DNA from 2 places in the Streptomyces sp. NPDC048353 genome. Region 1 is predicted to be linked to the other one. Evidence: predicted binding sites of a transcription regulator. Region 1 holds the regulator's gene; the other holds the start of a gene.
The links. The regulator HrcA, encoded in region 1, represses chaperone genes, less so after heat shock. The targets are predictions, from matches to a motif close to TTNGCACTCNGNNNNNCNGAGTGCNAA.
Positions count from the first base shown of each region.

Region 1 (4,204 bases):
CCGCGGTGTGCGGACGGCGCCCTGCGTACGTACGGCTCCGGCGGTGTGCCGGCCGGGTCCGGCGGTGGTGCCGGCCGGGGCTACCGGCCGTTGAAGGCGTCCTTCAGGCGCGAGAAGAGGCCCTGCTGGCCGGGCTGGAACTGGCCCGTCGGGCGCTCCTCGCCGCGCAGCTTGGCCAGTTCGCGCAGCAGGCGCTCCTGCTCCGGGTCCAGCTTGGACGGCGTCGTGACCTCGACGTGCACGATCAGGTCGCCGCGTCCGCCGCCGCGCAGGTGCGTGATGCCGCGCCCGTGCAGCGGGATCGACTGGCCGGACTGGGTGCCCGGCCGGATGTCGATCTCCTCCACGCCGTCGAGCGTCTGCAGCGGCACCTTCGTGCCGAGCGCGCCGGCCGTCATCGGGATGGTGACCGTGCAGTGCAGGTCGTCGCCGCGCCGCTGGAAGGTCTCGTGCGGGACCTCGTGGATCTCGACGTAGAGGTCGCCGGCGGGGCCGCCGCCGGGGCCGACCTCGCCCTCGCCCGCGAGCTGGATCCGCGTGCCGTTGTCGACACCGGCCGGGATCTTGACCGTGAGCGTACGGCGCGAGCGGACCCGTCCGTCGCCCGCGCACTCCGGGCAGGGGGTCGGGACGACCGTGCCGAAGCCCTGGCACTGCGGGCAGGGGCGGGAGGTCATGACCTGGCCCAGGAAGGACCGCGTGACCTGCGAGACCTCACCGCGGCCGCGGCACATGTCACAGGTCTGGGCGGAGGTGCCGGGCGCGGCGCCCTCGCCCGAACACGTCGTACAGACGACGGCCGTGTCGACCTGGATGTCCTTGGTGGTGCCGAAGGCGGCCTCGTTGAGGTCGATCTCCAGCCGGATCATGGCGTCCTGGCCGCGGCGGGTGCGCGAGCGCGGCCCGCGCTGCGACGCCGTGCCGAAGAACGCGTCCATGATGTCGGAGAAGTTTCCGAAGCCGCCCTGGCCGAAGCCGCCGGCCCCGCCCGCGCCGCCCGAGGCGGACAGCGGATCGCCGCCGAGGTCGTAGACCTGCTTCTTCTGCGGGTCCGACAGCACCTCGTAGGCGGCGTTGATCTCCTTGAAGCGCTCCTGCGTCTTCGGATCGGGATTGACATCCGGGTGCAGCTCGCGGGCGAGCCGCCGGAATGCCTTCTTGATCTCGTCCTGGGAAGCGTCGCGGCGCACGCCGAGTACGGCGTAGTAGTCCGTGGCCACTTACGACTCCGCCAGGATCTGTCCGACGTAACGTGCCACTGCGCGTACCGCTCCCATCGTTCCGGGGTAGTCCATGCGGGTCGGTCCGACCACGCCGAGTTTGGCGACTGCCTCGTCGCCCGAACCGTAGCCGACCGCGACGACGGACGTGGAGGTGAGGCCCTCGTGGGCGTTCTCGTGCCCGATCCGTACGGTCATGCCCGAGTCCTTGGCCTCGCCGAGCAGCTTGAGGAGCACGACCTGCTCCTCCAGCGCTTCGAGCACCGGCCTGATCGTGAGGGGGAAGTCGTGCCCGAAGCGGGTGAGATTGGCGGTGCCGCCGATCATCAGCCGTTCCTCGTGCTCTTCCACCAGGGTTTCCAGCAGGGTCGCGAGCACCGTCGACACGGTGCCCCGGTCCTCCGTCTCCTCGAAGGACTCCGGAAGATCCTGCACCAGTTGCGGCACGTCCGCGAAACGGCGGCCGACGACCCGGCTGTTGAGCCGGGCCCGCAGGTCCGCCAGCGAGGCCTCGCCGAACGGCGCCGGGCAGTCGATCACCCGCTGTTCGACCCGGCCGGTGTCCGTGATCAGTACGAGCATCAGCCGGGCGGGGGCCAGCGCGAGCAGTTCCACGTGCCGGACCGTCGAACGGGTCAGCGAGGGGTACTGCACGACCGCGACCTGGCGGGTCAGCTGCGCGAGCAGCCGGACCGTGCGGCCCACGACGTCGTCGAGGTCGACGGCGCCGTCGAGGAAGTTGTGGATCGCGCGCCGCTCGGGCGTCGACAGCGGCTTGACGCCGGCCAGCCGGTCGACGAAGAGGCGGTAGCCCTTGTCGGTCGGGATGCGTCCGGCGCTGGTGTGGGGCTGGGCGATGTAGCCCTCGTCCTCCAGGACGGCCATGTCGTTGCGCACGGTGGCGGGCGACACGCCGAGCTTGTGGCGCTCCGTGAGCGCCTTGGAGCCGACCGGCTCCTCCGTCCCGACATAGTCCTGGACGATGGCGCGCAGCACCTCGAGTCTGCGTTCGCTGAGCATGGCGCACACCTCCAGCTGTCGATCGGTCGTTCGTTCCGGTTGCTCCGTGTTTGGCACTCGCCCTGTCCGAGTGCCAGGAAACCCCCGGCAAGTGTACGGCGGCGGGCGTCGATCCTGGCAAGGAGGCCGCGTCCGAGCCGCCGTGTGGCCACCCCGTGGCCGCGCTGTGGTCTCGCTGTGGTCTCGCCGTGTCCGGGTCGTGTCCGCGCCGTGTCCGCGCCGCTGCGGGGCCGTCGTCGGGCTTCGCCGGTCGTCGCCGCGCTCGGCGGCCGGGGGCCCGCACGGGCTCTCGCCGTAGCGGATAGCGTCGCCGTATGGACGTCGATTGGGAAGAGTTCGGCTGGGAGCGGCTCGCGGACGGGGTCGCGCGGCGGCGGCTGCCCGGATGGGACGCGACGGTGGGTCTGGTGCTCGGCGAGAGGTCGGTCCTCTTGTACGACACGGGTTCCACGCTCCGGGAGGGCGGGGAGCTGCGGGGCCAGGTCGAGGCCATGACCGGGCGCAAGGTGACGCACATCGCACTGAGCCACCCCCACTTCGATCATGTCTTCGGCACGGCGGCGTTCTCCGGGGCGGCGGTCTTCGGCGCGGTGGGCGTCGACGACACGATGCGGCGGGACCGGCACGGCCTGCGGCTGGACGCGGTACGCCAGGGGGTCGACGAGGACGCGGCGACGGAGGCCGCCGACACCCTGGTCCTGCCCCGCCACACCGTGTCCGGCGAGTGGACGCTGGACCTCGGCGGCCGTCAGGTGCTGCTGGCCAACGTGGGCCCCGGCCACTCGGGGCACGATCTGGTGCTCCTGGTCCCCGGCGACCCTGACCCGGAGATCGTCTTCTGCGGCGACCTGGTGGAGGAGTCGGGCGAGCCGCAGGCCGGGCCCGACGCGGTCGGCTCGCAGTGGCCGGCGGCGCTCGACCGGCTGCTGCGCCTGGGCGGCGAGGACGCGGTGTACGTGCCGGGGCACGGGGCGGTGGTGGACGCGGCGTTCGTACGGACGCAGCGCGATGAGCTGGCACGGCGCTTCGGAGTGTCATAACGTCGCGCGAATGCGGAGCTACAACCCGGATCTGACGCCCCCTTGGAAGAAGTCGGCCCCCGTACCGGAGGTGCCGGCGGACGTCGACCTCGTCGTGGAGGAGGTGGCGACGGGCTTCTGCGGGGCGGTGATCCGCTGTGAGGCGGGCACGGTGACCCTGGAGGACCGCTTCGGCAAGCACCGGGTCTTCCCGCTGGAGCCGCGCGGCTTCCTCCTGGAGGGGCGCGTGGTCACTCTGGTGCGCCCGTCCGCCGGGGGGCCGGCGCGGCCCACCCGTACGGCCTCGGGGTCGATCGCGGTCCCGGGCGCCCGGGCTCGGGTGGCGCGCGCGGGCCGGATCTACGTGGAGGGCCGCCACGACGCCGAGCTGGTGGAACGGGTCTGGGGCGACGACCTGCGCATCGAGGGCGTGGTCGTGGAGTACCTGGAGGGCGTCGACGACCTCCCCGCCATCGTCGCCGAGTTCGCCCCGGCCCCGGACGCGCGCCTCGGCGTCCTGGTGGACCACCTGGTGGAGGGCTCGAAGGAGTCCCGCATCGCCTCCCGTGTCTCCTCGCCGGACGTCCTGGTCGTCGGCCATCCGTACATCGACATCTGGGAGGCGGTGAAGCCGTCGTCGGTGGGCATCCCCGCCTGGCCGTCCGTCCCCCGGGGGCAGGACTGGAAGACGGGCGTCTGCCGTGCGCTCGGCTGGCCGGAGAACACCGGCGCGGCCTGGCAGCACATCCTCTCGAAGGTGCACTCCTACAAGGACCTGGAACCGTCCCTGCTGGGCCGGGTCGAGGAACTGATCGACTTCGTGACGGCGCCGTAGCCCCCGCGGGGCCGCCCTCCGGGCGCGATCAGTCCACCAGGTCCCTCACCACCGCGTCCGCGAGGAGGCGGCCCCGCAGGGTGAGGGCCGCGCGGCCGGCGGCGTACGGC
Region 1 covers NZ_JBVJGU010000001.1:474,901-479,104, reverse strand. The annotation lists gene dnaJ (molecular chaperone DnaJ) at 81-1,220, opposite strand; gene hrcA (heat-inducible transcriptional repressor HrcA) at 1,221-2,240, opposite strand; gene ACZ6RC_RS02020 (MBL fold metallo-hydrolase) at 2,555-3,280, shown strand; gene ACZ6RC_RS02015 (DUF3097 domain-containing protein) at 3,291-4,094, shown strand; gene hemW (radical SAM family heme chaperone HemW) at 4,123-4,204, opposite strand, start outside.

Region 2 (4,204 bases), on a different contig from region 1:
GCGGAGTGGGGGCCCTTCGGCTTGAGTTTGCGGCGGAGTTCCTCCGGTTCGACCGCCGAGCCGCGCTTCTTCACCGTCAGGGTGCCGACCTCGCGCTCCCGCAGCAGGGCCTTCAGCTTCTTGAGGTTGAAGGGGAGCCGGTCGGTGATCTCGTACGCGGTGGCGAACGGCGTCGGGGTCAGGGAGTCCGCCGTGATGTACGCGATCGTCTCGTCGATCAGGCCGCCGCCGTCGAGCCCCTCGGCCACCTCGGCCACCAGGTGGGCGCGGATGACCGCGCCGTCCGGCTCGTAGAGGTAGCGGCCGACCGGGCGGACGGCCGGGTCGGGCAGGCCGCGGCCGGTCAGGCTCGTCCCGGACGGCAGGAGGGTGGCGCGGACCGCGCCGGGCGTGGTGCCGAACCAGAGCACCGCCTCCTTCACGTCGCCCCCGTCCGAGATCCACTCCGCCTCCGCGTCCTCCGGGACGGCCTCGTGCGGCACCCCCGGGGCGATCTTCAGGGCCGCGTGCGGGGCCCGGCGGGCGGCCTCGATCGCCCAGGACAGCGGGGGCGAGTACGCCTCCGGGTCGAAGATCCGGCCGCGCCCGCCGCGCCGCGCCGGGTCGACGAACACGGCGTCGTACGGAGCCGTGTCGATCTCCGTCACGTCCGCGCGGCGCACCTCGATCAGATCGGCCAGCCCCAGCGCCTCGGCGTTGGCGCGGGCCGCCTCCGCCGTCAGCGGGTCGCGGTCCACGGCGAGGACGGAGATCCCGGCGCGGGCGAACGCGATCGCGTCGCCGCCGATCCCGCCGCACAGGTCCGCGACGGACCGCACCCCCAGCTCCGCGAGACGGCGGGCGCGGTGGGCGCCGACCGTCGCGCGCGTGGACTGCTCCACGCCGTGGGGCGTGAAGTACATCCGGTACGCGTCGTCCGCGCCGAACTTCGCCACCGCGCGCTGCCGCAGCCTGGCCTGCCCGACGGCGGCCGTGACCAGCTCGGCGGGATGGTCGCGGCGGAGCCTGGAGACGACCGCCAGCTCCTGGGCGGGGTCGTGGTCCCGCAGGGCGGCGAGCAGGGCCTGGCCCTCCGGGGTGAGCAGGGCGGTGAAGGCGGCGAGGTCGGTCACCCGCCCCATTGTGCGGGTTGGCCGGGTGTGGGCCGGCCGGGGGACGGTGCGCGCGGCACGGCGGTGTCGCCGGGGCGGGAGGGCTCGCCGCTGAAAGGATGCGGCGCCATGCAGCTAGTACGACAAACAGAACAAATGACCCCGCGGGACGACCGCCCCCGGCGTACCCGCCTCCGGTCCGCCCGCCCCCCGTCCGGCCGCTCCCGGCGCGCCCGTCACCTGTGGCGATCGGTCGGTGCGGCGCTGCTCGTCGCCGCCCTCGGCGCGGCCTGCGCCGGACCGGGCGACGGCGCCGGCGGCGCCCCGGGCTCCCCGGCCCGGCCCGCCGCCGGGCAGCCCGGCAGCCAGGTGCAGGGCGCCTCCGGCGCCCTCAACGCGTACGTCTCGAAGCTCCGCGAACGGCGCGCAGCCCGGGCCCTCGCCGCGAAGAGATGGGGCCTCGACCGGCCTCCGCTGGAGGCCCCCGCTCCGCCCGCCGTCAAGCCGACGATCACCACGCGCAAGGGGTTCGAGACCGACGGCGAGGGCCTGCCCCCGGTCTTCACCACCGTGCCGACCAAGGAGAAGGTCGTCTTCCTGACGATCGACGACGGCTCCGAGAAGGACCCGGAGCTGCTGCGCATGATGAGCGAGCTGGGGATCCCGTACAGCGCCTTCCTCAGCGACTACCTGGTCAAGGAGGACTACGGCTACTTCCGGAAGATGCAGGACGCCGGCGTCGCCCTGCACAACCACACCCTCAACCACCGCTACATGCCGAAGCTGTCCTACGCGGAGCAGAAGCGCGAGATCTGCGGGATGCAGGACACGATCGAGAAGAAGTACGGCAAGCGGCCGCCGCTCTTCCGCCCGCCCTACGGCAACTACGACGAGGACACCCTGCGCGCGGCGCAGAAGTGCGGCGTGAAGGCGGTCCCGCTGTGGGCCGCCGAGGCGTTCCCGGACCGGATGGAGTGGCGCGAGTGGGACCGGGACCTGCACCCCGGCGACATCGTCCTCACCCACTTCCGGGGCAAGGGGGAGTGGAAGGGCTCCATGCCCGACATGATCCGCCGCGTGATGAAGACCATCACGGACAAGGGGTACGCGGTCGCGAAGCTGGAGGACTACGTATGACCGGCGCGCGCCGGCCGGTCGCCGGACTGGCCCTGGCCGGCGCGCTGCTGGCCACGGCGGCCTGCGCCCCGTCCGTCGACCCCTTCGAGCGCCTGGGCCGCAAGGCGGCGGAACGGGTCGCCGCACCGGACGGCGCCCTCTCCCGGACCGCCGCCCGGGTGCTCCACGGCGTGGACCGTACGGGCCGCTGACGGCCCGCCCCGGCGCCGTACACCGGCCGGAGACCCGCCCCCCGCCGTCCGGAACCATCGGGTCCTTCGCACCGTTCCCCGTACCGGAACCGAACCGCCACGCGCACGTAATTGGCACTCCGCTTGACCGAGTGCTAATCGCGGTCATAGTCTCGGCTCTGGCACTCCCCACCGGAGAGTGCCAACACAGCGACGGGCAGGTCCGGCACCCGCGACGACGGATCCACCTGGTCGCCACCTCAGACAGTTAACCCCGTGAGATCTCCGAAGGGGGAGGTCGGATCGTGACGACCACCAGCTCCAAGGTTGCCATCAAGCCGCTCGAGGACCGCATTGTGGTCCAGCCGCTCGACGCCGAGCAGACCACCGCCTCTGGCCTGGTCATCCCGGACACGGCGAAGGAGAAGCCCCAGGAGGGCGTCGTCCTCGCCGTGGGCCCGGGCCGCTTCGAGAACGGCGAGCGCCTGCCGCTCGACGTGAAGACCGGCGACATCGTGCTGTACAGCAAGTACGGCGGCACCGAGGTGAAGTACAGCGGCGAGGAGTACCTCGTCCTCTCGGCTCGCGACGTGCTCGCGATCGTCGAGAAGTAATTCACCGACGCCAGATGTTTTGAGCCGCGCCCCTTGACCCCGCACTGGGCGTCCGGGGGCGCGGTTCGTTTCACGAGTTTCACCACGAATTCCGAGAGGGCTGAATCGCTCCATGGCGAAGATCCTGAAGTTCGACGAGGACGCCCGTCGCGCCCTTGAGCGCGGCGTCAACAAGCTTGCCGACACGGTGAAGGTGACGATCGGCCCCAAGGGCCGCAACGTCGTCATCGACAAGAAGTTCGGCGCCCCCACCATCACCAACGACGGTGTCACGATCGCCCGCGAGGTCGAGATCGACGACCCGTACGAGAACCTCGGCGCCCAGCTGGTGAAGGAGGTGGCGACCAAGACCAACGACATCGCGGGTGACGGCACCACCACCGCCACCGTGCTCGCCCAGGCCCTGGTCCGCGAGGGTCTGCGCAACGTCGCCGCCGGCGCCTCCCCGGCCGCCCTGAAGAAGGGCATCGACGCCGCCGTCAAGGCCGTCTCCGACGAGCTGCTCGCCACCGCGCGCCCGATCGACGACAAGTCGGACATCGCCGCCGTCGCCGCGCTCTCCGCGCAGGACCAGCAGGTCGGCGAGCTCATCGCCGAGGCGATGGACAAGGTCGGCAAGGACGGTGTCATCACCGTCGAGGAGTCCAACACCTTCGGCCTGGAGCTCGACTTCACCGAGGGCATGGCCTTCGACAAGGGCTACCTCTCGCCCTACATGGTCACCGACCAGGAGCGTATGGAGGCCGTCCTCGACGACCCGTACATCCTGATCCACCAGGGCAAGATCTCCTCGATCCAGGACCTGCTGCCGCTCCTCGAGAAGGTCATCCAGGCCGGCTCCTCCAAGCCGCTGCTGATCATCGCCGAGGACGTCGAGGGCGAGGCCCTGTCGACCCTGGTCGTCAACAAGATCCGTGGCACCTTCAACGCCGTGGCCGTCAAGGCCCCCGGCTTCGGCGACCGCCGCAAGGCGATGCTCGGCGACATGGCCACCCTCACCGGTGCCACCGTCATCGCCGAGGAGGTCGGCCTCAAGCTCGACCAGGCCGGTCTCGACGTGCTGGGCTCCGCCCGCCGCGTGACCGTCACCAAGGACGACACCACCATCGTCGACGGTGGCGGCAAGTCCGAGGACGTCACCGGTCGCGTCAACCAGATCAAGGCCGAGATCGAGTCCACCGACTCCGACTGG
Region 2 covers NZ_JBVJGU010000002.1:468,118-472,321, forward strand. The annotation lists gene ACZ6RC_RS07595 (THUMP-like domain-containing protein) at 1-1,121, opposite strand, end outside; gene ACZ6RC_RS07600 (polysaccharide deacetylase family protein) at 1,221-2,228, shown strand; gene ACZ6RC_RS07605 (hypothetical protein) at 2,225-2,419, shown strand; gene groES (co-chaperone GroES) at 2,704-3,012, shown strand; gene groL (chaperonin GroEL) at 3,125-4,204, shown strand, end outside.
Region 2: groES (co-chaperone GroES) is a predicted target of HrcA. The motif match lies at 2,531-2,557, and genes of this name have one in related genera.